Regions from separate parts of the Kitasatospora sp. NPDC001603 genome, predicted to be linked through region 2. Evidence: predicted binding sites of a transcription regulator. Region 2 holds the regulator's gene; the other holds the start of a gene.

Region 1 (15,781 bases), on a different contig from region 2:
ACGGCGTCTGCACCCTGGACGCGATCGCCCACCGGGCGCGCGCCGAGGGCCTCGCCGGGCAGCCGTTCACGGTGGCCACCGACGCGCGCCGCAAGGAGGTCTACTGGGCCTCGTACGACGCGGACGGCCGGCGCACCGAGGGCCCCGCCGTGGACCGCCCGGCCGAGCTGACGCCGCGGCCGCGGGCCGTCGGCGCCGGTGCGCTGCTGTACCCGGAGGCCTTCCCCGGCGCGCACGGGCCCGAGCACGTCTCGGCGGGCGCGCTGGCCGACTTCGCCGCCGCCGAGCTGGCCGCCGGGCGGGAGCTGCTGCCCAACGTGCCGCTCTACCTGCGCCGCCCGGACGCCCAGGTGCCCGCCGGCTACAAGGCGGTGCTCCCGGCGTGACCGGCCCGAACGGCGCGCACGGCCCGACCAGCCCGACCAGCCCGAACGGCGCGCACGGCCCCGACGGACCGGGCCACGGCACCGCGCTGCGCCCGATGCGCTGGTGGGACATCGCACCGGTGATGGAGCTGGAGCTGGCGCTCTTCCCCGAGGACGCCTGGTCGACCGGGATGTACTGGTCCGAGCTGGCCGAGGCCCATCGCGGCGGCACCCGCCACTACACCGTGGCCACCACCCCGGACGGCGCGATCGTCGGCTACGCCGGGCTGATGGCGGTGGCCGGCGAGGGCGATGTGCAGACCATCGCCGTCGACACGCGGCACCAGGGCACCGGCCTCGGCGCGCTGCTGCTCACCGACCTGATCCGGGAGGCCGCCCGGCGCGACTGCGCGGAGCTGCTGCTGGAGGTGCGGGTGGACAACCCGCGCGCCCAGCGGCTCTACGAGCGCTTCGGCTTCGAACCCGTCGGCATCCGGCGCAACTACTACCAGCCGGCCGGCATCGACGCGCTGGTGATGCGCCTCGACCACCCCAGTACTGACCCGAAGGACCTGAAGGAAGACCGCCATGGCTGACGAACCGCTCGTCCTCGGTATCGAGACCTCCTGCGACGAGACCGGCGTCGGCATCGTGCGCGGCACCACCCTGCTCGCCGACGCGGTGGCCTCCAGCGTCAACGACCACGCCCGGTTCGGCGGTGTGGTGCCCGAGATCGCCAGCCGCGCGCACCTGGAGGCGATGGTCCCGACCATCCAGCGCGCCCTGGACACCGCCGGCATCAAGGCGAGCGACCTCGACGGCATCGCCGTCACGGCGGGCCCCGGCCTGGCGGGTGCGCTGCTCGTCGGCGTGAGCGCCGCCAAGGCCTACGCCTGGGCGCTGGACAAGCCGCTCTACGGGGTCAACCACCTGGCCTCGCACATCTGCGTGGACCAGCTGGAGCACGGCCGCCTGCCCTCGCCGACGATGGCCCTACTGGTCTCCGGCGGGCACTCCTCGCTGCTGCTCAGCGAGGACATCACCCGTGACGTCCGCCCGCTCGGCGCGACCATCGACGACGCGGCCGGCGAGGCCTTCGACAAGGTCGCCCGGGTGCTCGGCCTCGGCTTCCCCGGCGGTCCGGTGGTCGACCGCACCGCCCGTGAGGGCGACCCCGAGGCGATCGCCTTCCCCCGGGGCCTGAGCGGCCCGAAGGACCCGGCGTACGACTTCTCGTTCTCCGGCCTGAAGACCGCCGTCGCCCGCTGGGTGGAGGCCAAGCGCCGGGCCGGCGAGGAGGTGCCGATCGCGGACGTCGCGGCCTCGTTCCAGGAGGCGGTGACCGATGTGCTGACCCGCAAGGCGGTCAAGGCCTGCAAGGAGAACGGCGTCGACCACCTGATGATCGGCGGCGGCGTGGCGGCCAACTCCCGGCTGCGCGAGATGGCCCAGCAGCGCTGCGACAAGGCGGGCATCCGGCTGCGGGTGCCGCGTCCGGGCCTGTGCACCGACAACGGGGCGATGGTCGCCGCGCTGGGGTCCGAGATGGTCTGGCGCGACCGCGCGCCCTCGTCCTTCGACCTGTCGGCCGACTCCTCGCTGCCCGTCACCGAGGTGCACGTCCCGCACACGGACGTGCACGGCCAGGCGTACCAGGCGCTGGGCGGCGGTCGGTGACCACCACCGCCGCGATGTGGGAAGCGCGGGCCGCCGACGGCCGCGGGGCCGAGCTGTCGGCCTGGGTCCGCGAGGTCGCGCTGCCCGCGCTGCGCGGCTCGGCCGGTCTGGTCCGCGCCGAGCTGTTCGGTGCGCCGGGCGACCGGGTGCTGCTGATCACCTGGTGGACGGCGGAGCCGGTGCCCGTCCCCGAGCCGCCCGCCGCACTGACCGGCCGCCCGGTGCACCGCTGGTCCTTCGTCAGCGAGCACCTGGAGTCCAGCGAGCACCCGGAGACCGGGGCGAACCCGGCGTCCGGGGCGGACCCGGAGTAGCGAGCTGCCGGGCCTGTCCGGGAACCGAACGGCCGGCCACTACCGTGCATAGCTGAGAGCATGCTGGACGGTAGCTGGGAGCGCGGCGCGGTGGAGCGGTACGGGCGGGGCAGGACGAGGACGTACGCGGTGGGGGCGCTGGCCCTGCTGGCCGCCGCCACCGGCTGTGGCAGCGGCGGCACGGGCGCCGGGCCCGCGGCGACCGCCGCGACGACGCCGGCGGCCGGGCAGCGGCCGTCCGCCGCGACGACGCCGACGCCCACGGCGACACCCGCCGCGGTGCCCGCCGCCGGGGACGCGGCGGCCTGGGCGAAGTGGCACCTCACGCCGCTGCCGCCCGCCCCGCCGGCGCCGGCCGACAAGCCGGTCAAGCTCGAACGGACCGGCCCCGTGCCGGTGTTCAGTGAGGTGAAGACCACCGACAAGGTCGTCTTCGTCACCATCGACGACGGCGCCGAGAAGGACCCGAAGTTCGTCGAGATGCTGACCGACCTCAAGGTGCCGGTCTCGATGTTCCTGACCCGGGACATCGTCAAGGACAACTACGGCTACTTCAAGCCGCTCCAGGCGCTCGGCAACCACATCCACAACCACACCGTCGACCACGCCCAGATGAGCAAGGTCGCGCCGGAGAAGCAGAAGTCCGAGATCTGCGACGCCCAGTCCGCGCTGACCCAGCAGTACGGCACCGCGCCGCTGTTGTTCCGCCCGCCGTACGGGGACGGCGCCAACACCCCGGCGCTGAACACCTCGGTGCAGCAGTGCGGGCCGCGCGCGATCGTGCTCTGGCGCGAGTCGATGCAGATCCACGACATGCAGTACCAGGCGGCGGACAAGAAGCTCCGGCCCGGCGACATCGTCCTCGCCCACTTCCGGGGGCCCAAGGACCTCAAGGGCGAGACGATGACGCAGATGTTCGGGGAGCTGCTGGCCCGCATCCAGGAGCAGGGTTTCGCGGTGGCCCGGCTGGAGGACTACATCCGGCCGCCCGCCGGCTGACCGGGAGTCCGCCTACGGGAGCGCCACCGGCCGGCCGAGCATCATCAGCGGGCCCTGGTCGGTGCGGCAGAGGATCACGGTGACGCTGTTCGGCCCGCTCGGCTTCAGCTGGCGGCGCAGCTCCTCCGGGGTGATCGCCATCCCCCGCTTCTTGATCACCACGGTGCCGACGGCCCGCTCGCGCAGCAGCGCCTTCAGCTTCTTGATGTGGAACGGCAGCACGTCGGTCAGCTCGAAGGCGTGCGCGTACGGGGTGGCGACCAGCCGGTCCGAGGTGAGGTAGGCGATCTTCGGGTCGATCAGCCGGCCGTGCACCCGCTCGGCCACCTCGGCGACCAGGTGGGCCCGGATCACCGCGCCGTCCGGCTCGTAGAGGTAGCGGCCGACCGGTCCGGCCGGCGGGTCGGGCAGGTCGCCGCCGGTCAGCGAGTCGCCGTGCGGCAGCAGGGTGGCGCGGTGCGGGCGGTCGGCCCCGGTGCCGAACCAGAGCACCGCCTCCTTGACGTCGCCGTGGTCGGAGACCCACTCGGCCTCCGCGTCACCCGGCACGGCCGTGTGCGGGATGCCGGGGGCCACCTTGAGCGCGCCGATCGGGGTGCGCCGGCCGGCCTCGATCGCCCAGGACAGCGGCGGGGCGTACGCCTCGGGGTCGAACACCCGGCCGCGCGAGGTGCGGCGGGCCGGGTCGGTGAAGACCGCGTCGTAGCCGGTGACGTCGACGTCGGCGACGTCCGCGCAGCGCACCTCGACCAGGTCCGCCAGGCCCAGTGCGGCGGCGTTGGCGGCGGTGGCCGCGCAGGCCGCCGGGTCCCGGTCCACGGCGAGCACCTCGATCCCGGCCCGGGCCAGCGCGAGGACGTCGCCGCCGATCCCGCAGCAGAGGTCGGCCAGCCGCCGCACGCCCAGCTCGGCGAAGCGCCGTGCCCGCCACTCGGCGACGCTGCGCCGGGTGGACTGCTCGACGCCGTTGGGCGTGAAGTACATCAGGTCGGCGTCCGCGCCGAACTTCGCCCGCGCCCGCTGCCGCAGCCGGGCCTGCCCGAACGCCGCCGAGACCAGCTCCGCCGAGTGCTCCCGGCGCAGCCTGGTCGCCAGCGCCAGCTCCTCCTCGGGCGCGAACTCGCGCAGCTCGGCGAGCAGGGACTGCCCCTCGGGGGTCAGCAGGGGCTGCAGGTTCTCGGTCTCCACCCGCTCATTCTCCCCGGGTCGGCGCGCCGGGCCGCCCGGGGCGGACGGACCGGACCGGGGCGGAGGGGCGAGCGCACTGGTGGAGTGGGCCCTGATCGGACGCGCACGCGTGCGGATCATCGGCGGCGTCGTACGGGAGTGCGGCCCGGCAGCCGCCCGCGAGAACCGTTTCGGGCGCGTCGTTGGCACTCTGGTTGACTGAGTGCTAACCGCGGCCTATGGTCGTCCTTGGCACTCTCCACCAGGAGAGTGCTAACGCGAAGAAGCGTGTCTGACCCCCGCGACGGCAGGCCCGTAGGTTCGCCACTACCCGTTAGACAACCCCGTAATCTCCGAAGGGGAGCTCGGACGTGACCACCAGCAGCAAGGTTGCCATCAAGCCGCTCGAGGACCGCATCGTGGTCCAGCCGCTCGACGCCGAGACCACCACGGCCTCCGGCCTGGTTATCCCGGACACCGCCAAGGAGAAGCCCCAGGAGGGCGTCGTCCTGGCTGTCGGCCCGGGCCGCTTCGAGGACGGCCAGCGTCTGCCGCTCGACGTCGCCGTCGGTGACATCGTCCTGTACTCGAAGTACGGCGGCACCGAGGTGAAGTACCAGGGCGAGGAGTACCTCGTCCTCTCGGCGCGCGACGTTCTCGCCATCATCGAGAAGTAAGCAGCACCGAGAAGTAAGACGTTCCAGCCCGCCCCGGATCCGTGTCCCAGTGACAGGGGCCCGGGGCGTGGTTGTTGGTTCACGTAGTCCGGTGGCCGGCGTGCCGGTCGCAGCCCCGAGGGAATAGGGAACATGGCGAAGATCCTGCAGTTCGACGAGGACGCCCGCCGCTCGCTGGAGCGCGGTGTCAACAAGCTGGCCGACACCGTCAAGGTGACCATCGGCCCCAAGGGCCGCAACGTCGTCATCGACAAGAAGTTCGGTGCGCCGACCATCACCAACGACGGTGTCACCATCGCCCGTGAGGTCGAGCTCGACGACCCGTACGAGAACCTTGGCGCGCAGCTCGTCAAGGAGGTCGCCACCAAGACCAACGACGTCGCGGGCGACGGCACCACCACCGCCACCGTGCTGGCCCAGGCCCTGGTCAACGAGGGTCTGCGCAACGTCGCCGCGGGCGCCGGCCCGGCCGCCCTGAAGAAGGGCATCGACAAGGCCGTCGCCGCGGTCTCCGAGCACCTGCTGTCCATCGCCCGCGAGATCGAGGGCAAGGACGACGTCGCCGCCGTCGCGTCCCTCTCCGCGCAGGACACCCAGGTCGGCGAGCTCATCGCCGAGGCGATCGACAAGGTCGGCAAGGACGGTGTCATCACCGTCGAGGAGTCCAACACCTTCGGCGTGGAGCTGGACTTCACCGAGGGCATGCAGTTCGACAAGGGTTACCTGTCGCCGTACTTCGTCACCGACGCGGAGCGGCAGGAGGCGGTCCTGGAGGACCCGTACATCCTGATCAACCAGGGCAAGATCTCCTCCATCCAGGAGCTGCTCCCGCTGCTGGAGAAGATCCTGCAGGGCGGTGCCTCGAAGCCGCTGCTGATCATCGCCGAGGACGTCGACGGCGAGGCGCTGTCCACCCTCGTGGTGAACAAGATCCGCGGCACCTTCAACGCGGTCGCCGTCAAGGCCCCGGGCTTCGGTGACCGCCGCAAGGCGATCCTGGGCGACCTGGCCACCCTGACCGGTGCCACGGTCATCTCCGAGGAGGTCGGCCTCAAGCTCGACCAGGCCGGTCTGGACGTGCTGGGCACCGCCCGCCGCGTGACCATCACCAAGGACGAGACCACCGTCGTCGACGGTGCCGGTGACACCGAGGCCGTCGCCGGCCGCGTCGCCCAGATCAAGGGCGAGATCGCCAACACGGACTCCGACTGGGACCGCGAGAAGCTGCAGGAGCGCCTGGCCAAGCTGGCCGGCGGCGTCTGCGTCATCAAGGTCGGCGCCGCCACCGAGGTGGAGCTGAAGGAGCGCAAGCACCGCCTGGAGGACGCCATCTCGGCGACCCGTGCCGCGGTCGAGGAGGGCATCGTCGCCGGCGGTGGCGCCTCCCTCGTCCACGCCGCCAAGGTGCTGGAGGGCGGCCTGGGCCTGTCGGGCGACGAGGCGACCGGTGTCGCGGTCGTCCGCAAGGCGCTCGCCGAGCCGCTGCGCTGGATCGCCCAGAACGCCGGCCTCGAGGGCTACGTCATCACCCACAAGGTCGCCGAGCTGGAGGCCGGTCACGGCTTCAACGCCGCCACCGGTGAGTACGGCGACCTGCTGAAGGCCGGCGTCATCGACCCGGTCAAGGTCACCCGCTCCGCGCTGGAGAACGCCGCGTCGATCGCCTCCCTGCTGCTCACCACCGAGACCCTCGTGGTGGAGAAGAAGGAAGAGGAGGCCGACAACGGCCACTCGCACGGCGGCCACGGCCACTCCCACTGACGTCTGATCAGTGACCGCAGGCCCGGTCCGCGCCCCTCGGGGTACGGGCCGGGCCTACGGCGTGTGGGGCGTTTGACTCTTCAACTATCAGTTGAATTTTGCATAAAGCAAAGATTGCCTTATAACTGAGGCATGATCGAGGCCCGCCACCTGCGCGTTCTGCGTGCCGTCGCCCGCACCGGCTCCTTCTCCGCCGCCGCCCGTGAGCTGGGCTGTACGCAGCCCGCCATCAGCCAGCAGATGAAGGCGCTGGAGAAGTCCGTCGACACCCCGCTGGTGGTCCGTTCGGGGCGCGGCATGCAGCTGAGCGAGGCCGGGCGGGTGCTCCTCAAGCATGCCACCGGCATCCTGGCCGGGCTCTCCGCCGCCGAGGAGGAGGTCGCGGCGATCGCCGGACTGCGGGCCGGGCGGGTGCGGCTGGTCTCCTTCCCCACCGCGAGTTCCACCCTGGTGCCGCCGGCCGTCGCCCGGCTGCGGGACAGCCATCCGGGGGTGCGCGTGTCGCTGGTCGAGGCCGAACCGCCGGAGTCGCTGGCGATGCTGCGCGGCGGCGAGTGCGAGATCGCGCTGGCCTTCCGGTATCCGCAGGCTCCCGGCGGCGCGCCGACGCCCCTTCCGGCGTCCGCTCCCGGGCACGGCACGCCGCGCGAGGCGCGGGCCGAGGCCAATCTGGAGGCCCAGCAGCTCAGCGCCACCACCGACTGGTCCGACCTGGTGGTCACCCCGCTGCTCGACGACCCGATGGTCGGCCTGCTGCCCGCCGCGCACCCGCTGTCGGGGCGCGGCGACGGGCGCGGGCCGGTGGAACTCGGCGAACTGGCGGGGGAGCAGTGGATCGCGGGCTGCCCGCAGTGCCGGGGGCACCTGGTGGAACTCTGTGCGGGGGCGGGCTTCGAGCCCCGGATCGACTTCGCGACCGACGACTACCCGGCGGTGGTCGGCCTGGTGGCGGCCGGGCTCGGGGTGGCGGTGCTGCCGGGGCTGGCGCTGGAGTCGGTGCGCCCCGACGGCGTGTCGGCGGTGCCGGTGCGGACCGCCTCGGGGGCGCCGGCGGTGCGGCAGGTGGTCGCCCTGACCCTGCCGGACCTCGCCGAGGTGCCGGCGGTGGCGCTGATGCTGGAGCGGCTGGCGGGCGCGGCGGCCGGGCGCTGACCGGGCGTTCGCCCGGGCGGACCGGCGGCTCGAAGCGCCATGAAGAAACGTTTCTTCATGGCGCGGAGCGGGTGCGTGCCTAGCGCGGCAGCCCCGTCGGCGCGACCAGCGGTACTTCCACGAGGCGGTTGCGCGAGCGGCCCATCATCTCCTCGCGCTCATCCTCGGTCAGGCCTCCCCAGACGCCGTACGGCTCGCGGACGGCCAGGGCGTGCGCCGCGCATTCGGTGCGTACCGGGCAGCGCATGCAGACCTCCTTGGCGCTCGCCTCGCGCGAACTCCGCGCGGCGCCGCGCTCCCCTTCGGGGTGGAAGAAGAGCGAGCTGTCCACGCCGCGGCAGGCCGCGGAGAGCTGCCAGTCCCAGAGATCGGCGTTGGGGCCGGGGAGGCGGGAGAAATCTGCCATGGCTCATTCCCTTCAGAGGCTCGCGGCCGCGGACCGGCCATCGGCGGGCGGGGCTGCACGGCACGGCGAGGCATCGATGCGCTGGTGTGGACACCTGGAAATATGACTTACGGCAACTCCATGGACAAGTCACCCACAGAGTTGCACAACAGTCAATGACCATACAAAAGCTATAAAAACAGGCAAAGTGGGCATTGAGTTCGGCAGGCGCAGACGTGGCAATCGGGTGGCCGACGGGCGCGCGACGATCCGTACCGGTGTGCGGGTGGTGCGCCCGCCGCGCGCGAGCTGCACAAAAGAGCGGCGTGTGCACCGCGAGGTAGCTGATCGGTAACGGGTTGGCCACGTACAGTGGTGGAGATGGCCCTGAAAGCCGTAACTCATTCGAGTGACGGTCGTTGGAAGTGCGGAGGCGGTTAGCGGGCGCCGGACGTCGGGAACGATCGCGGGGAAGTTCAGGCGATCGGCACGGAGTCCGTCGCCAATCGGCCGTGTCGGAGAGATTCGTACCAGCCAGGAGGCTCAACGTGACGCGGATCAGCTGCGGAGGACGACGGTCATGACTTCCGTTCTCGTTTGCGACGATTCCCCGCTCGCCCGCGAGGCGCTTCGCCGCGCGGTCGCGACCGTACCCGGCGTCGACCGGGTCACCACCGCGACGAACGGGGAGGAGGTCCTCCGCCGCTGGGTGGCCGACCGCTCCGATCTCGTTCTGATGGACGTCCGGATGCCCGGCCTCGGCGGGGTCGAGACGGTCCGGCGGCTGCTGTCCGCCGACCCGGGCGCGCGGATCATCATGCTCACCGTCGCCGAGGACCTCGACGGCGTCGCCCTCGCGGTGGCCGCCGGTGCCCGCGGTTACCTGCACAAGGACGCCTCGCGCGCCGAGCTGCGGGCGACCGTCACCCAGGCCCTCGCCGACCCGACCTGGCGGCTCGCCCCGCGCCGGCTGCGCAGCCCCGACATGGGCGCCGCTCCGACGCTGACGGCGCGTGAGATCCAGGTGCTGGAGGGCATGAGCCACGGCCGCAGCAACGCCGAGATCGGCCGCGAGCTCTTCCTCTCCGAGGACACCGTGAAGACCCACGCCCGACGGCTGTTCAAGAAGCTCGGCGCCTCGGACCGCGCGCACGCGGTGGCCCTGGGCTTCCGGTGGGGCCTGGTCCGCTGACCACCGCCGGCTCCGCCGGCTGCGGCGCGCTCGTCGCGGTTCCCCCCGCAGGGGCGTGTGACGTTACGGTCCCGAGGTTGCACCATGGAGGTGTGGAGCACCTCGGGGACCAGCGGACAGGCACTGCGGCGAACCACGGAGCCGCAGCGCATTCGGCGGACGGCGCGACGGACGGGACCACCGACGGCAGCGGGGCGGGAGGTGGCACGGTGCAGGAGGGGCCGGTGGTGCGCGACGGCGCGGTGCCCGGCGTCGCACCGCATAACGTTCCGGTGCACAACTCCGGACGCGGTGCCGCGTTTTCCCGTTCGACCAGGCACCATGGACCGATGCGTGACGACGTTGCCGGTACTCCCGGCGAGGCTGACCCGGTGGAGGCCGAGCCCTCCGGTCCGGGCCGCGGTCCGTCGTACGCGGATCTCGGGGGCGGCGAGCCGGACCACGGCTCCGACCAGGGCCCCGAACACGGCCCCGACGACATCGGCCCCGGCCGCCCCCCGGTGCTCGGCACCGGCAGCTCCCCGTTGGTCGGCGAGCTGGTCGCGGCCGCCGTCCGGGGCGAGGGTCCGGCGATCGACGCGCTGCTCGCCTACGTCCACCCGCTGGCCCTGCGCTACTGCCGCGGCCGGCTGGTCCGGCTGCCGGGCGGGGCCCGGCACCACGTGGACGACGTCGCCCAGGAGGTCTGCGTCGCGGTGCTCTGCGCACTGCCGCGCTACCGGGACCAGGGCCGCCCGTTCGAGGCCTTCGTCTACGGCATCGCCGCGCACAAGATCGCCGATCTGCAGCGGGCCGCGATGCGCGGCCCCGGCTCGACGGTCGTCCCGCAGGACGACCTGCCGGAGGTGCCGGACGAGGCGCTCGGCCCCGAGGAGCGGGCGCTGCTCAGCAGCGACGCGGCCTGGGCCAAGGAGCTGCTCTCCAACCTGCCGGCCCGTCAGCGTGAGCTGGTGCTGCTGCGGGTGGCCGCCGGGCTGTCGGCGGAGGAGACCGGCGAGATGCTCGGGATGTCGCCCGGCGCGGTCCGGGTCGCCCAGCACCGGGCGCTCAGCCGGCTGCGGGCGCTCGCGGAGGAGTCCTCCTGATCGTCCGCCCTGGTGGGGGGCCGGAATGGCCCATGGGCGGTCGGTGTTGTCAAGGGCACACGAGGACACATTCGCGGTGCCAGTACCATGGGGTATCGGCGCCTGGGCGGGTCGCCAAAGTTCCGTGGGTGCGAGCGGGGTTTCCCTGGAGGTTCCTCCAATGGCACCGAGCTTTCGGCGGCCTGAGCGAGTGAGCGATGGAGTGCGCCCCCACCCTCAGGGCGCGAGCGGATTAGGCCGGCCACGGAAGGTACCCCCAAATGTCCTACAACGCCGCAGGCGTACCCGAGAAGTTCGCGATGCTCGGGCTCACGTACGACGACGTGCTGCTGCTGCCCGGGGCCTCCGAGGTGCTGCCGAACCAGGTCGACACCTCCTCGCGGGTCTCCCGGAACGTGCGCGTCAACATCCCGCTGCTGTCCGCGGCGATGGACAAGGTCACCGAGGCGCGGATGGCGATCGCGATGGCCCGGCAGGGCGGCGTCGGCGTCCTGCACCGCAACCTCTCGGTCGAGGACCAGGCCAACCAGGTCGACCTGGTGAAGCGCTCCGAGTCTGGCATGGTCACCGACCCGATCACGGTCGGCCCGGAGACCACCCTGGGCGAGGCGGACGCGCTCTGTGCCAAGTTCCGGATCAGCGGCGTGCCGATCGCGGACGAGTCGGGCCGGCTCCTCGGCATCGTCACCAACCGTGACATGGCCTTCGAGTCGGACCGCACCCGCCAGGTCCGCGAGATCATGACCCCGATGCCGCTGATCACCGGCAAGGTCGGCATCTCCGGCGAGGACGCGATCGGCCTGCTGCGCCGCCACAAGATCGAGAAGCTCCCGCTGGTCGACGACGAGGGCCGGATCAAGGGCCTGATCACCGTCAAGGACTTCGTCAAGGCCGAGAAGTACCCGAACGCCGCCAAGGACGCCGAGGGCCGGCTGCTCGTCGGTGCCGCCGTCGGCGCCAGCGCCGAGGCGTTCGACCGGGCCCAGGCCCTGGTCGAGGCCGGCGCGGACTTCCTGGTCGTGGACACCTCGCACGGCCACAGCCACAACGCGCTGGCCTGGATCGCCAAGATCAAGGCCGCCGTCGGCATCGACGTGGTCGGCGGCAACGTCGCCACCCGTGACGGCGCCCAGGCGCTGATCGACGCCGGCGTGGACGGCGTCAAGGTCGGCGTCGGCCCCGGCTCCATCTGCACCACCCGCGTGGTCGCCGGCATCGGCGTCCCGCAGGTCACCGCCATCTACGAGGCCGCGGTCGCGTGCCAGGCGGCCGGCGTGCCGGTGATCGGTGACGGCGGCCTGCAGTACTCCGGCGACATCGGCAAGGCGCTCGCCGCCGGTGCCGACACCGTGATGCTGGGCTCGCTGCTGGCCGGCTGCGAGGAGTCCCCGGGCGAGCTGCTGTTCATCAACGGCAAGCAGTTCAAGTCCTACCGCGGCATGGGCTCGCTGGGCGCCATGCAGTCCCGCGGCCAGGGCCGCTCGTACTCCAAGGACCGCTACTTCCAGGCCGAGGTGGCCTCGGACGACAAGCTCGTCCCCGAGGGCATCGAGGGCCAGGTGCCCTACCGCGGGCCGCTGTCCGCGGTGCTGCACCAGCTGGTCGGCGGCCTGCGCCAGACCATGGGCTACGTCGGCGCGGCCACCATCGCCGAGATGGAGAGCAAGGGCCGGTTCGTCCGGATCACCTCGGCGGGCCTCAAGGAGAGCCACCCGCACGACATCCAGATGACCGTCGAGGCGCCGAACTACACCAGCCGCTGACACCGCCCGACACCGAGGGACCCACCGCCACCCGGCGGTGGGTCCCTCGTGCTTGTCGGGTGGAGCGCCCCGGAGGCGAGCGCGCGACTAGCACAGCGTGCGGGATACTGGGGGCGGCCGGGGTGACCCGGCGGGTATGAGCAACAAACCAGAAGGGCTCGAACGAAGTGACTGAGATCGAGATCGGGCGAGGCAAGCGCGGCCGCCGGGCGTACGCATTCGACGACATCGCCGTCGTCCCCAGCCGCCGCACCCGGGACCCGAAGGAGGTCTCGATCGCCTGGCAGATCGATGCCTACCGCTTCGACCTGCCGTTCCTGGCCGCCCCGATGGACAGCGTGGTCTCCCCGCAGCAGGCCATCGCGATCGGCCGCCTCGGCGGTCTGGGCGTGCTCAACCTGGAAGGCCTCTGGACCCGCTACGAGGACCCGCAGCCGCTGCTGGACGAGATCGCCACGTTCACCGACGAGGCCGCCGCCACCCGCCGCCTGCAGGAGGTCTACGCCGCGCCGATCCAGGCCGACCTGATCAAGCAGCGGATCCAGGAGGTCCGCGACTCCGGCGTGGTCACCGCCGCCGCGCTCTCCCCGCAGCGCACCGCCGAGTTCTCGAAGGCCGTCGTGGACGCCGGTGTCGACGTCTTCGTCATCCGCGGCACCACCGTCTCCGCGGAGCACGTCTCCAGCGGCGCCGAGCCGCTGAACCTCAAGCAGTTCATCTACGAGCTGGACGTCCCGGTCATCGTCGGCGGCTGCGCCACCTACACGGCCGCGCTGCACCTGATGCGCACCGGTGCGGCCGGCGTGCTGGTCGGCTTCGGCGGCGGCGCCGCCCACACCACCCGTGGCGTCCTCGGCATCCAGGTGCCGATGGCCACCGCCGTCGCCGACGTCGCGGCCGCCCGCCGCGACTACATGGACGAGTCCGGCGGCCGCTACGTGCACGTGATCGCGGACGGTGGGGTCGGCTACAGCGGTGACATCCCCAAGGCCGTCGCCTGCGGCGCCGACGCGGTGATGATCGGCGCGGCGCTGGCCCGCGCCACGGACGCCCCGGGCAAGGGCTTCCACTGGGGCATGGAGGCCGTCCACGAGGAGCTGCCGCGCGGCAAGCGGGTCAACCTCGGCACGGTCGGCACCACCGAGGAGATCCTCACCGGTCCGTCGCACACCCCCGACGGCACCATGAACCTGTTCGGCGCGCTGCGCCGCGCGATGGCCACCACCGGCTACACGGAGCTCAAGGAGTTCCAGCGGGTCGAGGTGACGGTCAACCCGGCGCTCAACCACCGCTGAGCCGCCCCGCTGTGCGGGAGGCCCCCGCCGGACGCGTTCCGGCGGGGGCCTCCCGCGTTCAGTCCCGGGCGGCCGCGCGGCGGGTGAGCAGGAAGCCGCCGATCAGCGCGATGCCGTAGAAGACGGCGTCCAGCGGGTGGCGGTCGGCGCGCCAGTGGGCGAGGGCGTCCCGGAGCAGCGCGTCGTACGCACCGGTCGGCCCGGGCAGCCGGCGGGCCTCGCCGATCAGCTGGCCGAGGAAGAGCGCGCCGGCGGCGAGCAGCGCGCCCAGCGGGGGCAGGGCGTGGCCGCGGCCGCCGAGCCGGCCGAGCGGCAGGGCGACGGCGGCGGCCGGGGCGATGGCCAGCCAGCCGACGGTGCTCGCCGCCCGCGCCGGGGCGAGACCGTAGGCCAGCGCGCCGGCCAGCATCGCGGCGACCGCGAGGGTGATCGCGACGGCGGTGCGGCCGCCCCGGCGGCCCCGGCCCTGCGGGGCGGGCTCGGGGGCGGGGGCGGGGTGGTAACCGGCCACCGGGGCCCCGGGCATGCCCGGGGCGGCATAGCCCTCGGGGGTCTCCGGTTCCGGTGCGACGGAGTAGTGCGTGGCCGTACGCGGCCGGTCCGACCGGCCGTCAGTGCCCGGTGCGGGTGCGGTCATGGGCGTCGAATCCCCCCGGGAAAGACGGTGAGCTGCCGAACGCTAGCAGCGCCCGGGGGCGGCCGGACAGAGTTTTCGATCACAGATCGGGCACGGAGCGCCGGGGCCGTTCCGGTCCGTCACCAGGCTGGCCGGGGGCCGGGTGGTCGCGGGCCCTCGGGACAGGGGATGATGGAGGCTTGGCGTTCGGGCCCGCGCCGGGCCGACGCGCCGTCACCTCGACCGCCAGCAGCACATGGGGGAACGTTCCGAATGACCCAGGCGCAGGGCTCCACCGGCCGCCTCCTGGCCGGACGCTACCGGCTGGACGCGGTGCTCGGGCGCGGCGGCATGGGCACCGTGTGGCGTGCCGAGGACGAGATGCTGGGCCGGATCGTCGCGGTCAAGGAACTGCGGATGAACGGCAGCGTCGACGAGGACGAGAAGCACCGGCTGATCGTCCGGACACTGCGCGAGGCCAAGGCCACCGCCCGGATCCGGCACGGCTCGGCCGTCACCGTCTTCGACGTCGTCGAGGAGGACGACCGGCCGTGGATCGTCATGGAGCTGGTGGAGTCCCGCTCGCTGGCGGACGTGATCAAGGAGGACGGGCCGCTGTCGCCCGGCCGGGCCGCCGAGATCGCGCTGGACGTGCTGGGGGTGCTCGTCGCCGCGCACGCGCACGGCATCCTGCACCGTGACGTGAAGCCGTCCAACGTGCTGATCGGCGAGGACGGCCGGGTGGTGCTCACCGACTTCGGCATCGCCAGCGTGGAGGGCGACGCCTCGGTGACCTCGACCGGCATGCTGGTCGGCGCGCCCTCGTACATATCCCCGGAGCGGGCCCGCGGGCAGAAGCCCGGGCCGCCGGCCGACCTCTGGTCGCTGGGCGGCACGCTGTACGCGATGGTCGAGGGCCGGCCGCCGTACGACCGGGGCTCGGCGCTCGCCACCCTGACGGCGGTGATGACGGAGGAGCTCGGCACGCCGTTCAACGCCGGGCCGCTGCGGCCGGTCATCGAGGGGCTGCTGGCGAAGGACCCGGCCGAGCGGCTGGACGCCTCGCAGACCCGCTCGCTGCTCAAGCGGGTGGTGGCCGACGCGACCACCCGGGCGGAGTCGACCACCGAGCACGCGATGCCGGTGAAGGCGGCCGCCGGGGAGCCCGCGGCCGACGAAGCAGCGGGAGGCGACTCCGAGGGCGGCGCCACGGCGAAGCCGACGGGCGGGGAGACCCCCCGGCGCACGATCGGCGGGCTACTCGGCACCGTCCGGGTGGGCAGCCGGGCCAAGGACGCCGAGCCCGCCGAGGACACCGCGAGGCCCGCCGCCG
Region 2 (15,781 bases):
GGACGAGCAGCCCCGGCTCGTCGTTGACCAGGGCGGGCACCAGGCTCATGCCCGGCAGGAACCACTTCGCGACCAGGCCGGCCACCAGGCGGGAGACCTTGTCCGCGCCGAGGACCGGGCGGGCGCCGGCGCTGACGACGCCGCCGCCGTCGGAGTGCCAGACCACGTCCGGGTCGAGCACGGCCAGCAGGCCCTCGATGTCGCCGCGGGTGCTGGCCGCCGCGAAGGCGGTCACGGCCTGCCGGTGCTCGGCCGGGTCCGCGGTGGCGCGGCGCCCGCCGTCCTTGACCCGGCGCCGGGCCCGGGAGGCGAGCTGGCGGGCGGCGTCGGGGGAGCGGTCGAGGGAGGCGGCGATCTCGTCGAAGCCGACCGCGAACACGTCGTGCAGCACGAAGGCGGCGCGTTCGGCCGGGGTGAGCTGCTCCAGGACGGCGAGCACCGCCAGCGAGACGGACTCGCCGAGTTCGGCCAGCTCGGCCGGTGAGGCGGGGGAGTCCTGGTAGGAGACGGCCGGTTCGGGCAGCCATTCGCCGAAGTAGGCCTCCCGGCGGGCCCGGGCGGAGCCCAGCTGGTCGTAGCAGAGCCGGGTGACGACGGTGGTCAGGAAGGCGCGCGGGTCGGCGACGGCGGACCGGTCGGTGCCGCGCCAGCGCAGCCAGGCCTCCTGCAGCACGTCCTCGGCGTCGCTGAACGAGCCGAGCAGCCGGTAGGCGACCGAGCCCAGGTAGCGCCGGTGGGCCTCGAAGGCGTCGGGTTGTGCGGCGGCAGCGGCCGACAGGTCGTCACTCACAGGCCCACCGTAGCGGCCCGGGGCGGCGGCCGGAGCGTTCGAGGGGCACCCCGGACGGGGCCCCGGCCTCCCCGTGGGCGGAACGCCGGAGGGGGAGGCCGGGTGACCCCGACCTCCCCCTCCGGTGCGGCCCGCCGGCCCGCCGGTCAGTCCACCTCGGCGACGGCCTCGGCGAACTGCGCCTGGTACAGGCGGGCGTACGCGCCCTCGGCGGCGATCAGCTCGTCGTGCGTGCCCTGTTCGACGATCGAGCCGCTCTCCATCACCAGGATCACGTCGGCGTCCCGGATGGTGGAGAGCCGGTGGGCGATCACGAAGCTGGTGCGGCCGGTGCGCAGCCGGGCCATGGCGCGCTGGATCAGCACCTCGGTCCGGGTGTCGACCGAGCTGGTCGCCTCGTCCAGGACCAGGATCGACGGCTGCGCCAGGAACGCCCGGGCGATGGTGATCAGCTGCTTCTCGCCGGTGCTGACGCCGGTGCCCTCGTCGTCGATGACGGTGTCGTAGCCGTTCGGCAGGGTCCGGACGAAGCGGTCCACGTGGGCGGCCCTGGCCGCCTCGACGACCTGCTCGTGGGTGGCGCCCTGGGCGCCGTAGGCGATGTTCTCGGCGATGGTGCCGCCGAACAGCCAGGTGTCCTGGAGGACCATGCCGATGCCGGAGCGGAGGTCCTCGCGGGACATCGCCGCGATGTCGACCCCGTCCAGGGTGATCCGCCCGCCGCTGACCTCGTAGAACCGCATCAGCAGGTTGACCAGGGTGGTCTTGCCGGCGCCGGTCGGGCCGACGATGGCGACGGTCTGGCCCGGTTCGACCTTCAGCGAGAGGTCGTCGATGAGCGGCTTGTCGGGGTCGTAGCGGAAGGAGACGTCCTGGAAGGCGACCCGGCCGCGGATCGCGTCGGGGCGTTCCGGCATGGCCGGCTCCGGGGTCTGCTCGGTCGCGTCCAGCAGCTCGAAGACGCGCTCGGCGGAGGCGACGCCGGACTGCACCAGGTTGGCCATGCTGGCGACCTGGGTGAGCGGCTGGCTGAACTGCCGCGAGTACTGGATGAACGCCTGCACGTCGCCGATCGACAGCGCGCCGCTGGCGACCCGCAGGCCGCCGACGACGGCCACCAGCACGTACTGCAGGTTGCCGATCAGCATCATCGCGGGCTGGATGATGCCGGAGATGAACTGGGCCCGGAAGCTGGCCGTGTACAGCGCCTCGTTGTGCTCCCGGAAGGTCTCGGCGGACTCCTTCTGCCGGCCGAAGACCTTCACCAGGGCGTGGCCGGTGTACATCTCCTCGATGTGCGCGTTCAGCTGCCCGGTGGACTTCCACTGCTGGACGAACTGCGGCTGCGCCCGCTTGCCGACCCTGGTCGCCACCACGACCGACAGCGGGACGGAGACCAGGGCGATCAGGGCGAGCAGCGGGGAGATCCAGAACATCATGGCGAGCACGCCGACCACGGTGAGCAGTGAGTTCACCACCTGGCCCATGGTCTGCTGCATGGACTGGCCGATGTTGTCGATGTCGTTGGTGACCCGGCTGAGCACCTCGCCGCGGGGCTGCTTGTCGAAGTAGCTGAGCGGCAGCCGGGCGAGCTTGGACTCGACGTCCTGGCGCAGCCGGTAGCTGGCCCGCTGGATCGCCTTGGTGGCGAGCCGGCCCTGGACGATGCCGAAGGCGGCGGAGGCGACGTAGATCGCCAGCACCCAGAGCAGCACGGTGCCGATCGCGCCGAAGTCCATGTGCTGGCCGGGGGTGAAGTCGACCGCGGAGAGCAGGTCAGCGGCGCCGCCGTCGTGCGCCCGCACGTCCGCGACGGCCTGCGCCTTGGAGATGCCGGCCGGGAACTGCTGGCCGACCACGCCGGCGAAGATCAGGTCGGTGGCCCTGCCGAGTACCTTGGGCCCGGTCACGGCGCAGCCGATGCTGAGCACGCCGAGGGCCAGCACGCCGCTGAGCAGGGCGCGTTCGGGGCGGAGCAGGGCGAGCAGCCGCTTGCCCGAGCCCTTGAAGTCCATCGACTTCTCGGAGCCCTGGCCGCCCATGAACCGGCCGGGGCCGGCCGGGCCGCGGCGGGCGGCGGCGGCCTGCGAGTCGCTGGGCACCTCGCCGGAGCCGGGGCCCTTCGTCATGGGCGCCTTCTTCTGCGGGGTGGTCACGCCGCCTCCTGCTCGGTGAGCTGGGAGAGCACGATCTCCCGGTACGTCGGGTTGTCGGCCATCAGTTCGCCGTGGGTGCCGCTGCCGACGACCGCGCCCTCGTCCAGGACGACGATCCGGTCGGCGTCGCGGATGGTGGAGACGCGCTGGGCGACGATCAGCACGGTGGCGTCGGCGGTCTCCCGGGAGAGGGCCCTGCGCAGCCTGGCGTCGGTGGCGTAGTCCAGCGCCGAGAACGAGTCGTCGAACAGGTAGACGCCGGGCTTGCGGACGAGCGCGCGGGCGATCGCCAGGCGCTGGCGCTGGCCGCCGGAGACGTTGCTGCCGCCCTGGGCGATGGGCGCGTCGAGGCCCTCGGGGAAGCGCTCGACGAACTCCTTGGCCTGGGCGACCTCCAGGGCGTGCCAGAGTTCCTCGTCGGTGGCGTCGGGCCGGCCGTAGCGCAGGTTGCTGGCGACGGTGCCGGTGAACAGGTAGGGCTTCTGCGGGACGAGGCCGACGGTCTCGGCGATCGTCTCGGGGGCGAGTTCGCGGACGTCCACGCCGTCCAGCAGGACTTGTCCGGCGGTGGCGTCGAAGAGCCGGGGGACGAGGCCGAGCAGGGTGGACTTGCCGCTGCCGGTGGAGCCGATGACGGCGGTGGTCTCGCCGGGGCGGGCGGTGATGTCGACGCCGCGCAGGACGGAGGCCTCGGCGCCGGGGTAGCGGAACTCGACGGCGCGCAGTTCGAGCTTGCCCCGGGCCAGGAGTTCGGTGACGGGGGTGGCCGGCGGGACGACGCTGGAGCTGGTGTCCAGGACCTCCTGGATGCGCTCGGCGCAGACCTCGGCGCGCGGCACCATCATGAACATGAAGGTGGCCATCATGACGCTCATCAGGATCTGCATCAGGTAGGAGAGGAAGGCGGTCAGCCCGCCGATCTCCATGCCGCCGCTGTCGATGCGCATGGCGCCGAACCAGAGCACGGCGACGCTGGAGGCGTTCACCACCAGCATCACGGCCGGGAACATGAACGACATCAGCTGGCCGACCTGGAGGGCGACCCCGGTCAGGTCCCGGTTGGCGCCGGCGAACCGGGCCTGCTCGTGGTCGTCCTTGACGAAGGCGCGGATGACCCGGATGCCGGTGATCTGCTCGCGCAGGACCCGGTTCACCGTGTCGATCTTCTTCTGCATGCTGCGGAACTTCGGGCGCAGCGCGCGGACGAGCAGGGCGACCACGACGCCCAGCAGGGGGACGACGGCCAGCAGCAGCGCGGAGAGCGGCACGTCCTGGTTGAGCGCCATGACGATGCCGCCGACGCACATGATCGGCGCGGCGACCATCAGGGTGAAGGTCATCAGGGCCAGCATCTGGACCTGCTGGACGTCGTTGGTCGTCCGGGTGATCAGGGAGGGGGCGCCGAAGGAGCCGACCTCGCGGGCGGAGAAGGTCTGCACCCGGTCGAAGACGGCGGCCCGGACGTCCCGGCCGAACGCCATGGCGGTGCGCGCGCCGTAGAAGACGGCACCGATCGAGCAGAGCGCCTGGGCGACGGTGACGGCGATCATCACAGCGCCGATGCGCAGGATGTAACCGGTGTCGCCCTTGACCACGCCCTGGTCGATGATGTCGGCGTTCAGCGTCGGCAGGTAGAGCAGGGCGAGCGTGGACACCAGCTGGAGGAGCACCAGCAGGGAGATCGGTCGGGAGTACGGGCGCAGGTACGCCCTCAGCAGTCTGATCAGCACTGGCACACTCTTGTCTTCGGCAGTGGGGTTCGCATCCCAATTCTCATGCTTCTGTGGACTCGCACAGTTGATTCCGGCCCCGCGCCCCGAGGTTTGTCCAGTCCTTTGCTGAACGCACCGGCGGGCCCGGTTGCGCCGTGCACCGGCGGCTCGGCAGTGTGCCAGCTGTCCTCACCCTCTTACGGAATGACCGGTTTCCCCCTAGGCTGCTGATTGCCCCCTTGTTACTCACCGGTATCGGATCGATTGCCCGGGGGCCCGGCGACCGCCCCCACGGGCGCCGCGACATCCCTCAGACGGCCACCCGCCCCCGGAGGTCCTCGTTGAGTTCCGCGCAGTCCCTGATCGACTCCGGCCGTGCCGACATCGTCGCCGGGCGGCCCGCCTCCGTCGCCCACCTGTTCCTGGAGCGGGTCGCCGCCACGCCGGCGGGTGAGGCCTACCGCTTCCCCGTCCCGGTGGACGAGCACGCGGCGGACGGCGCCCCCGGCGCCGAGCAGTGGCGTTCGCTGACCTGGGCGCAGACCGCCACCCGGGTGTACGCGGTGGCCGCCGGCCTGCTGTCGCTGGGCATCAGCCCGGAGGACCGGGTCGCGCTGATGTCCTCCACCCGGCTGGAGTGGGTCATCGCCGACCTCGGCAACATGTGCGCGGGGGCGGCCACCACGGCCGTCTACCCGAGCACCAACGCCGACGAGACGGCCTACATCCTCTCCGACTCGGGCTCCAGGGCGATCTTCGTCGAGAACGAGAAGCAGCTCGCCAAGGTCGTCGGCGAGCTCGGCCAGCTGCCCGAGCTGCGCACCGCCGTCCTCTTCGACGGCACCGGCCCGGTCGCCGGGGCGTCCGGGCTGAACGTGCTCACCCTGGCCGAGCTGGAGCAGCTCGGCACCGAGTACCTGGAGCAGCACCCGGACGCCGTGCGGCGGGCCGTCGACGCGCTCGACAAGGAGCAGCTGGCGACCCTGATCTACACCTCCGGCACCACCGGCCGCCCCAAGGGCGTGCGGCTGGTCCACGACTGCTGGGCGTACCAGGGGCGGGCGCAGGAGGAGAGCGGGCTGCTGCGCGCGGACGACGTGCAGTTCATGTGGCTGCCGCTGTCGCACGTGTTCGGCAAGAGCCTGATCTGCGGCCAGATCGCCACCGGTCACGTGATGGCGCTGGACGGCCGGGTGGACCGGATCATCCACAACCTGCCGGTGATCCGCCCGACCATGATGGCCTCGGCGCCGCGCATCTTCGAGAAGGTCTACAACGGCATCGCCGGCAAGGCCCGGGCCGAGGGCGGCGCCAAGTACAAGATCTTCATGTGGGCGGCGAAGACCGCCCGCGACTACGCCCGGGTCACCCAGGCCAACCGGATCGCCACCGGGCAGGACAGCGCCCCGCTGGGGCTGCGGGTGCGGCACGCGGTGGCCGACAAGCTGGTGTACGCCAAGATCCGGGCCGCGTTCGGCGGGCGGATGCGCGGCTCGGTCTCCGGCAGTGCCGCGCTGGCACCCGAGATCGGCTACTTCTTCGCCGGCGTCGGCGTGCCCGTCCTGGAGGGCTACGGCCTGACCGAGAGCTCGGCCGGGATCTGCGTCAACCCCGCCGAGGACCTCCGGGTCGGCACCATCGGCACCGTGCTGCCCGGCAGCGAGATCCGGATCGCCGAGGACGGCGAGATCCTGCTGCGCGGCCCCGGCGTCATGCGCGGCTACCACAACCTGCCGGAGAAGACCGCCGAGGTGCTGGAGCCGGACGGCTGGTTCCACACCGAGGACATCGGCGAGATCGGCCAGGACGGCTTCCTGCGGATCACCGACCGCAAGAAGGACATGTTCAAGACCTCCGGCGGCAAGTACGTCGCGCCGAGCGAGGTGGAGGGCAAGTTCAAGGCGGTCTGCCCGTTCGTCAGCAACATCCTGGTGATCGGCAACGGCCGCAACTACTGCACCGCGCTGATCGGCCTGGACGAGTCGGTGATCATGCCGTGGGCGGCCGAGCACGGCCTGGCCGGCAAGTCCTACGCCGAGGTGGTCGGCGACCCGAAGGTGCACCAGCTGGTCGACGGCTTCGTGCAGCGCCTCAACGGCGACCTCCAGCGCTGGCAGACGATCAAGAAGTTCACCCTGCTCCCGCGCGACCTGGACATCGAGCACGGCGAGCTCACGCCGAGCCTGAAGATCAAGCGCCCGGTGGTCGAGCGGACGTACGCGGACGCCGTCACCGAGATGTACGCGGGCGCGAACGAGGCCTGATCCGTCCGTCGTCCCGTACGGCCTCGATGATCACCGGGGCCGTACGGGACAATGGGGTCATGCCCTCCGCACTCCCCGACGGCGAACCCGTGCCGTCCGACGGTTCCCTGCCCGCGCACGCCCTCGCCGGGCTCGGGTCGCGGCCGTTCGGCTTCTACCTGCACGTGCCGTACTGCGCGAGCCGCTGCGGCTACTGCGACTTCAACACCTACACCGCCACCGAGCTGCGCTCCTCCGGCGCCGTCGCCTCCCAGGAGACCTACGCCGACAACGTGGTCGCCGAGATCCGGCTGGCCCGCGAGGTCCTCGGCGACACCGACCTGCCCGTGCGGACCGTCTTCCTCGGCGGCGGCACGCCCACCCTGCTGCCCGCCCGGGACCTGGTGAAGATGCTGGCGGCGATCCGGGCGGAGTTCGGGCTCGCCGACGACGCCGAGGTGACCACCGAGGCCAACCCCGAGTCGGTCGACCCGGCCTACCTCGCCGAACTGCGCGAGGGCGGCTACAACCGGGTCTCCTTCGGCATGCAGAGCGCCCGGCCGCACGTCCTGCGGCTGCTCGACCGCCACCACACCCCGGGCCGCCCGGAGGCCTGCGTGGCCGAGGCCCGCGCGGCCGGCTTCGAGCACGTCAACCTGGACCTCATCTACGGCACCCCCGGCGAGTCCGACGACGACTGGCGGGCCTCCCTGGACGCCGCGATCGGCGCCGGGCCGGACCACGTCTCGGCCTACTCGCTGATCGTCGAGGACGGCACCAAGCTGGCCGCCCGGGTCAAGCGCGGCGAGCTGCCGATGATCGACGACGACGTGCACGCCGACCGCTACCTGATCGCCGAGCAGGCGCTCGCCGCCGCCGGCTACTCCTGGTACGAGGTCTCCAACTGGGCCACCACCCCGCAGGGCCGCTGCCGCCACAACGAGCTCTACTGGACCGGCGGCGACTGGTGGGGCGCCGGCCCCGGCGCGCACAGCCACGTCGGCGGCGTCCGCTGGTGGAACGCCAAGCACCCGGCCGGCTACGCCCGCGCCCTCGCCGAGCGCCGCACCCCGGCCCAGGGCCGCGAGCGGCTCACCGACGAGGACCGCCGGGTCGAGCGCATCCTGCTCGAACTGCGCCTCGCCGAGGGCATCCCGCTGGACCTGCTCACGGCGACCGGCCGCGCGGCCGCCGACCGGCACCTCGCCGACGGCCTGCTCGACCGCACCACCCACGAGCGCGGCCGGGCCACCCTGACCCTCCAGGGCCGCCTCCTGGCCGACGCCGTGGTCCGCGACCTGGTGGACTGAGAGTCGTTGCCGTGGTGCCAGCCGCCGGCTCGCGGTCGCGGGCCCACGGCTGACCGGTCAGTCCTCCAGGGTGACGAAGTCGATCAGTTCCTCGACCTTCGCCAGCAGGGCGGGCTCCAGGTCCTTGAAGGAGTCGACCGAGGCGAGGATCCGCTTCCACGCGGCGGGGGTGTCGGCCGGCCAGCCGAGGCGGCGGCAGACGCCCCCCTTCCAGTCCTCGCCGTAGGGGACGTCCGGCCAGCCGGGGATGCCGACGGAGGAGGGCTTCACGGCCTGCCAGACGTCGATGTACGGGTGGCCGACGACCAGCACGGCGTCGCCGGTGACCCGGGCGGCGATCCGGTGCTCCTTGGTGCCGGGGAGCAGGTGGTCGACCAGGACGCCGAGCCGGCGGCCCGGGCCGGGGGCGAAGTCGGCGACGATCGCGGGCAGGTCGTCGATGCCCTCCAGGTACTCGACGACGACGCCCTCGATCCGCAGGTCGTCCCCCCAGACCCGCTCGACCAGTTCGGCGTCGTGCCGCCCCTCGACGTAGATCCGCGACTCCCGGGCCACCCGGGCCCGCGCTCCGGGGACGGCGACCGAGCCGGAGGCCGTCCGGCCCGGCGCGCGCGGGGGAGCCGGCGCGGCGGCGGCGGGGCGGACCAGGGTGACGGTCCGGCCCTCCAGCAGGAAGCCGCGCGGCACCAGCGGGAACACCCGCCGCTTGCCGAACCGGTCCTCCAGGGTGACGGTGAACCCCTCGGCGGTCTTCTCGCAGCGCACCACCGCGCCGCAGAAGCCGGTCGCGGCCTCCTCGACCACGAGGTCCCGGTCGGCGGGCACCTCGGGGGCGGGCTGCTGCCGCTTCCACGGCGGGGTGAGGTCGGGTCCGTACTGGCGGCTGCGCATGCAGGTGACTATAGGCAGGCCCGACGGGGCGTCACAGGCCCGGCGCGCCCCAGACCGGGAACCAGCGGGTGAGGTCCTTCTCCAGCCGCAGGTCGTTCCCCAGCATGGCGTTGACCTGCAGTTCCAGCGGGCTGTCGCGCTTCTCCCCGCCGCCCGGCACCGGCGCGAACGGGTAGAAGGTGCCGCGCTTGTACAGGTAGACCAGCGCCAGCGGCTGCCCCTCGGCGCCGCGGAAGGCCACCAGCGAGCAGAGCAGCTGCGGGCCGAAGCCGTTCCCCTCCAGCTCGCTGTTGACCGCGTGCAGGTCGTTGACCAGCTCCGGCAGCTCCTTGGGGGTGTGCCGGGCGAGCAGCCAGGAGTAGCCGTAGGCGTCCTTGGAGGCCTCCACCGGGACGCCGCCGCGCTCGGTGTCGGCGTCCAGCAGGGCCCGGACCTGCCGCTCGACCTCGACGAAGGCGCCGCCCTCGACCGAGGAGAAGCAGACCGACCCGACGCCGGTCGGCCGGAAGCCGGCCGCCGCCTCCAGGGTCAGCGCGGCCGAGGGCACGCCGAACAGCTGGTCGAGGTCGGGCCGGACGGGCTTGGTGCGGCCGAACAGTGCGTCCAGGATTCCCACGGCGGTCCCCTCCGGGGCGGGTCGTCGGCTCAGCGGCCGAGCTGGGTGGAGATCTTCGCCAGCTGCTCCAGCCGCTTCTCCAGCGAGGGGTGGGTGGAGAACAGCTGCGAGGCGGCCTCCCGGGCGCTCAGCGCGGGGGCGAAGTAGAAGGCGTTGTACGGCTGGGCCTGGCGCAGGTCCTTGGTCGGGATCGCGGCGATCTGGCCGGTCACCTTGGTGAGCGCCGAGGCCAGTGCGCTGGGCCGGCCGGTGAGCTGGGCGGCGGCCCGGTCGGCGGCCAGCTCCCGGTAGCGGGAGAGCAGCCGGGTCAGCAGGAAGCTGATCGCGTACACCACCACCGACACCAGCGGGATGACCAGCGCGGCGATCGCGGCGTTGGAGTCGTTGCTGTTGCGGCCGCCGCCCATGAAGCCGCCGTACATCGCGATCCGGGTCATCGCCCCGGCCAGTACGCCGAGGAAGCCGGCGATGGTCATCACCGCGACGTCCCGGTGGGCGACGTGCGACAGCTCGTGCGCCAGGACGCCCTCCAGTTCCTCCGGTTCCAGCCGCCGCAGCAGCCCGGTGGTGACGCAGACCACCGCGTTCTGCGGGTTGCGGCCGGTCGCGAAGGCGTTCGGCATGTCGTTGTCGGCGACCGCCACCCGGGGTTTGGGCATGTCGGCGAGGGCGCAGAGCCGGTCGACGGTGCCGTGCAGCTGGGGGTACTGCTCCGGGGTCACCCGGTGGGCGCCCATCGCCCGTTCGGTGATCTTGTCGCTGAACCAGAACTGGGCCACGAACAGCCCGCCGGAGATCAGCACGATCAGTGGCCAGGCGCCGCGCAGCAGCGCGATCAGCAGGCCGGTGAAACCCACGTACAGGAGCCCGATCACGAACATGGTCCCGACCATCCGGCCGGTCAGGCCGCGGTCCGGGGCGAAGCGGGTGGGCTGGCCCGAGGTCGACATCGCTGGTCCTCCGTTCGCCGTTCGCTATCGATGCTGCCACCCGGCCGGTCCCGCGGCATCACCCGCGCGCCGCGCGATGCGGGCAGGATCACCCCGGCGGTGCCGTTCCTGCCGTCGGACCCGGGCCTTACACTGGCAGGTACGGTTCTGGCACTCCTCTGTTCAGAGTGCCAAAGGCCGCGGTCCGCCCGGCGGACCGCACCATGCCGGAACGACACACGTCACCACGGACAACGTGCGAAGAGGGAGGTGCGTGCCCCATGGCCGGTGAGGTCCGCCAGCTCGACGAACGCAAGCTCGCCGTGCTCCGCGCCATCGTCCAGGACTACGTGGGCACCGAGGAGCCGGTCGGCTCCAAGGCTCTCGTCGAACGCCACAACCTCGGGGTCTCCCCGGCCACCGTCCGCAACGACATGGCCGCGCTGGAGGAGGACGGCTTCATCCACCAGCCGCACACCAGCGCCGGGCGGATCCCCACCGACAAGGGGTACCGCCTCTTCGTCGACCGGCTCGCCGAGGTCAAGCCGATGAGCGCGCCCGAGCGGCGGGCGATCCGGCACTTCCTGGACGGCGCGGTGGACCTGGACGACGTGGTCGCCCGCACGGTCCGGCTGCTCGCCCAGCTCACCCGGCAGGTGGCGGTGGTCCAGTACCCCTCGCTCTCCCGCTCCACGGTGCGCCACATCGAGCTGGTCGCGCTCGCTCCGGCCAAGGTCATGCTGGTCCTGATCACCAACACCGGCCGGGTCGAGCAGCGGATGGTCGACTGCCCGGGTCCGGTCGGCGAGGTGGTCCTCGCGGACCTCCGTGCCAAGATCAACACGAGGGCCGTCGGCGTGCGGCTGCCCGACGTGCCGGGGCTGCTGGACGAGCTCCCGGCGATGTTCGAGGCGGTGGACCGGCCGGCCGTCACCATCGTCCTGGCGACGCTCTTCGAGGCGCTCGCCGAGCAGAACGAGGAGCGGATCATGCTGGCCGGCACGGCCAACCTGACCCGCTTCGGCCACGACTTCCCGCTCACCATCCAGCCGGTGCTGGAGGCGCTGGAGGAGCAGGTCGTCCTGCTGCGCCTCCTGGGTGAGACGGCGGACGCCGGGATGACGGTCCGGATCGGCCGGGAGAACGCGTACGAAGGGCTCAATTCCACCTCGGTCGTCTCGGTCGGTTACGGTTCGGGCGACGAGAGCGTGGCCAAACTGGGTGTGATCGGTCCGACCCGGATGGACTATCCGGGCACAATGGGGGCGGTGCGAGCGGTGGCACGGTACGTGGGCCAGATCCTGGCCGAGTCGTAGGGAACGACCGGTGTCACACGGATGACACCGGTACCAGTCGCAAGCACTTCTACAGGCGGAACAAGCGGAGCATTTGGTGGCCACGGACTACTACGCGGTACTCGGCGTCCGACGGGATGCGGGGCAGGACGAGATCAAGAAGGCGTTCCGGCGCCTGGCGCGCGAACTGCACCCGGACGTCAACCCCGACCCGAAGACGCAGGAGCGGTTCAAGGAGATCAACGCCGCCTACGAGGTCCTCTCCGACCCGCAGAAGCGGCAGGTCTACGACCTCGGCGGGGATCCCCTCTCGCCCAACGGCGGAGGCGCGGGCGGCTTCGGCGCGGGCGCGGCCGGGTTCGGCTTCTCCGACATCATGGACGCGTTCTTCGGCGCGGCCGCCGGTCAGCGCGGCCCGCGCTCGCGCACCCGGCGCGGCCAGGACGCCATGATCCGGCTGGAGATCACCCTGGAGGAGGCCGCGTTCGGCACCACCAAGGAACTCCAGGTCGACACCGCCGTCACCTGCACCACGTGCAGCGGCGAGGGCGCCGCCCCCGGCACCTCCGCGCAGACCTGTGACATGTGTCGCGGCAAGGGCGAGGTCTCCCAGGTCACCCGGTCCTTCCTGGGCCAGGTCATGACCTCCCGGCCCTGCCCGCAGTGCCAGGGCTTCGGCACCGTCGTGCCGACCCCGTGCCCGGAGTGCGCCGGCGACGGCCGCGTGCGGGCCCGCCGCACCCTGACCGTGAAGATCCCGGCCGGTGTCGACAACGGCACCCGGATCCAGCTGGCCGGCGAGGGCGAGGTCGGCCCCGGCGGCGGCCCGGCCGGCGACCTCTACGTCGAGATCGCCGAGAGCACCCACCCGACCTTCCAGCGCCGCGGCGACGACCTGCACTGCACGGTCACCATCCCGATGACGGCCGCCTCGCTCGGCACCCAGGTGCCGCTGCAGACCCTGGACGGGCTGGAGGAGGTCGACATCCGGCCCGGCACCCAGTCCGGCCAGTCGATCCCGCTGCACGCCCGCGGCATCACCCATCTGCGCGGCGGCGGCCGGGGCGACTTGATAGTGCACGTCGAGGTGCAGACGCCCACCAAGCTCGACCCCGAGCAGGAGGACCTGCTGCGCCGGCTCGCGGTGCTGCGCGGCGAGGAGCGGCCCTCCGGGCAGTTCGCGCCGGGCCAGCAGGGGCTGTTCTCCCGGCTGAAGGACGCCTTCAACGGCCGCTGACCGTACCGGCGCCCGGTGCCCCGCTCCCGGCGGGTCACCGGGCGCCGTCGTTCCCCCGTCCGTCCCCCCACCCCCACTCCAGGAACCGCCATGACCGCGCCCGTGTTCGTCGTCGAGACCGCGCAGCTCGCCTCCGCCGCCCCCGGCGCGGTGGTCCGGCTGGACGGCCCGGAGGGGCGGCACGCCGCCGCCGTGAAGCGGCTGGAGCCGGGCGAGGCGGTGACCCTGGCCGACGGGCTCGGCCTGGGCGCCGACGGCACCGTCACGGCCGTGCACGGCAAGGACGCCGTCGAGGTGACGGTCGCCGCGGTCCGCCGGGAGGCCGAGCCGGCGCCGCGGATCGTCGTCGTCCAGGCGCTGCCCAAGGGCGACCGCGGCGAGCTGGCGGTGGAGACCATGACCGAGGTCGGCGTGGACGTGGTGATCCCCTGGGCCGCCTCCCGCTGCATCACCCAGTGGAAGGGCGAGCGCGGTGCCAAGGCGCTCGCGAAGTGGCGCTCCACCGCCCGCGAGGCGGGCAAGCAGTCCCGCCGGCTGCGGTTCCCCGAGGTCCGCGAACTCGCCACCACCCGCCAGCTGGCGCCCGTCCTGGCCGGGGCCGCGCTCGCCGCGGTGCTGCACGAGGACGGCGCCGAGCCGCTGGCCGGCGCCGCGCTGCCCGGCGGCGGGGACATCGTGCTGGTGGTCGGCCCCGAGGGCGGGGTCTCCCCGGAGGAGCTGGCCGCCTTCGCCGAGGCCGGTGCCAGGCCGTACCGGCTCGGGTCCTCGGTGCTGCGCACCTCGACCGCGGGAGTGGCCGCCGGCGCCCTGCTGCTGGGCCGCACCGGCCGCTGGGGCTGAGCGGGCCGGTCGCCGCACGGACCGTTCGTCCTCCGGCGGTTCGTTCCCCGGCGGTTCGTCCCCCGTAGGGGGCGGCCTGCGCGAAACCGGAGGCGCGCCGCCCCGGCGGGTGCGTAGGGTGCGGCTGTGAGCGAATCCCCGAGCACCCCTGCCGGCGCCTACCTGCGCCATCCGCACCTGCACGGTGACCTGATCACCTTCGTCGCGGAGAACGACGTCTGGCTCGCCCCGCTGGACGGCGGCCGGCCCTGGCGGCTGACGGCCGATCACGTCCCGGTCCGCCGCCCGCGCTTCTCGCCGGACGGCCGGCACATCGCCTTCGTCTCCACCCGGGACGGCGCGCCCGAGGTGCACGTCGCGCCGGTGGACGGCGGGCCGTCCCGGCGGCTGACGTACTGGGGCAGCGACCAGACGCAGCTGCAGGGCTGGACGGCCGACGGCAGCCCGGTCGCCACCACCTCCGCCGGACAGGCCACCCTGCGCCGCACCTGGGCCCACGCCGTACCGCTGGACGGCGGCGAGCCGCGGCGGCTGCCGTACGGGCCGGTCGGCGGCGTGGCGTACGAGCCGGGCGGCGACCGGGTGCTGCTGCTCTCGGCGGCCGGTGCGGAGCCCGCGCGGTGGAAGCGCTACCGGGGCGGCCGGGTCGGCAAGCTCTGGATCGGCGCCGAACGGTTCGCCCGCGTCCACGAGGAGCTGGACGGGCACATCGAGGCGCCGCTCTGGGTCGACGCGCCCGGCGGCGCCCGGATCGCCTTCCTGGCCGACCACGAGGGCGTCGGCGAGCTCTACTCCAGCCTTCCCGACGGCAGCGGCCTGCGCCGCCACACCACCTCCCCGGAGGGCTTCTACGCCCGCGGCGCGACCAGCGACGGCACCCGGGTGATCTGGCACCGGGCCGGTGACCTCTGGCTGCTGGACGACCTCGACGGCGCCGAGCCGCGCCGGCTGGACGTCCGGCCGTCCGGCCCCCGGGCCGGCCGGCGGCCCCGCCCGGTGCCGGCCGCGCACTGGCTGGAGAGCGCCGCCCCCGACCGCACCGGCCGGGCCGGCGCCGTGGTGGTGCGCGGCAGCGTGCACTGGCTGCCGCACCGGGAGGGCCCCGCCCGGGTGCTGGACGAGACGCCCGGCGTCCGGGCCCGGCGGGCCCACGTGGTGCCGGGCGAGGACGGCGCGCAGGGCGTGCTCTGGGTGACCGACGCCGACGGCGAGGACGCCGTCGAGTACGCCCCCGCCGTGCTCGGCGAGGAGCGCCGCCGGCTGGCCGGCGGACAGCTGGGCCGGGTCCGCGCGCTGGCGGTCTCGCCGGACGGCAAGCAGGCGGCGGTCGGCGCGCACGACGGCCGGGTCCTCCTGGTGTCGCTCGCCGACGGGACGGTGCACGAGCTGGACCGCAGCACGGACGGCGAGGTCAGCGGGCTGGCGTTCAGTCCGGACTCCGCCTGGCTCGCCTGGTCGCGGCCGAGCCCGGGCTTCGGGGCCTGGTCGCTGCGCCAGATCGTGCTGGCCAACCTGGCCACCCGCACGGTCGGCGAGGTCACCCCGGCGCGCTTCATCGACACCTCGCCGGCCTTCACCGCCGACGGCCGCCACCTGGCCTTCCTCTCGGTGCGCAACTTCGACCCGGTCTACGACTCGCACGTCTTCGACCTGTCGTTCCCCAACGGCTGCCGCCCGTACCTGGTCACCCTGGCCGCCGACACCCCCTCCCCGTTCGGCCCGCGCCGGGCCGGCCGGCCGGCCGGCGGGGAGGACGACGAGC

Evidence for each region. The regulator HrcA, encoded in region 2, represses chaperone genes, less so after heat shock. The targets are predictions, from matches to a motif close to TTNGCACTCNGNNNNNCNGAGTGCNAA.
Region 1: the regulator HrcA is predicted to act here: its motif matches at 4,726-4,752, upstream of groES (co-chaperone GroES).

What each region holds. Positions count from the first base shown of each region.
Region 1 covers NZ_JBEPAA010000024.1:90,044-105,824, reverse strand. Annotated here, with positions in the region: gene tsaB (tRNA (adenosine(37)-N6)-threonylcarbamoyltransferase complex dimerization subunit type 1 TsaB) at 1-386, shown strand, start outside; gene rimI (ribosomal protein S18-alanine N-acetyltransferase) at 482-961, shown strand; gene tsaD (tRNA (adenosine(37)-N6)-threonylcarbamoyltransferase complex transferase subunit TsaD) at 954-2,042, shown strand; gene ABT263_RS17670 (hypothetical protein) at 2,039-2,356, shown strand; gene ABT263_RS17665 (polysaccharide deacetylase family protein) at 2,417-3,355, shown strand; gene ABT263_RS17660 (THUMP-like domain-containing protein) at 3,368-4,543, opposite strand; gene groES (co-chaperone GroES) at 4,894-5,199, shown strand; gene groL (chaperonin GroEL) at 5,332-6,960, shown strand; gene ABT263_RS17645 (LysR family transcriptional regulator) at 7,093-8,112, shown strand; gene ABT263_RS17640 (WhiB family transcriptional regulator) at 8,192-8,518, opposite strand; gene ABT263_RS17635 (response regulator transcription factor) at 9,078-9,689, shown strand; gene shbA (RNA polymerase sigma factor ShbA) at 10,190-10,774, shown strand; gene guaB (IMP dehydrogenase) at 11,035-12,537, shown strand; gene ABT263_RS17620 (GuaB3 family IMP dehydrogenase-related protein) at 12,705-13,832, shown strand; gene ABT263_RS17615 (hypothetical protein) at 13,891-14,469, opposite strand; gene ABT263_RS17610 (serine/threonine-protein kinase) at 14,722-15,781, shown strand, end outside.
Region 2 covers NZ_JBEPAA010000009.1:43,175-58,955, reverse strand. Annotated here, with positions in the region: gene sigJ (RNA polymerase sigma factor SigJ) at 1-790, opposite strand, end outside; gene ABT263_RS08825 (ABC transporter ATP-binding protein) at 937-2,919, opposite strand; gene ABT263_RS08820 (ABC transporter ATP-binding protein) at 2,943-4,676, opposite strand; gene ABT263_RS08815 (AMP-dependent synthetase/ligase) at 5,000-6,922, shown strand; gene hemW (radical SAM family heme chaperone HemW) at 6,982-8,211, shown strand; gene ABT263_RS08805 (DUF3097 domain-containing protein) at 8,269-9,102, opposite strand; gene pspAB (PspA-associated protein PspAB) at 9,134-9,718, opposite strand; gene htpX (zinc metalloprotease HtpX) at 9,748-10,668, opposite strand; gene hrcA (heat-inducible transcriptional repressor HrcA) at 10,929-11,963, shown strand; gene dnaJ (molecular chaperone DnaJ) at 12,040-13,179, shown strand; gene ABT263_RS08780 (16S rRNA (uracil(1498)-N(3))-methyltransferase) at 13,270-14,019, shown strand; gene ABT263_RS08775 (S41 family peptidase) at 14,146-15,781, shown strand, end outside.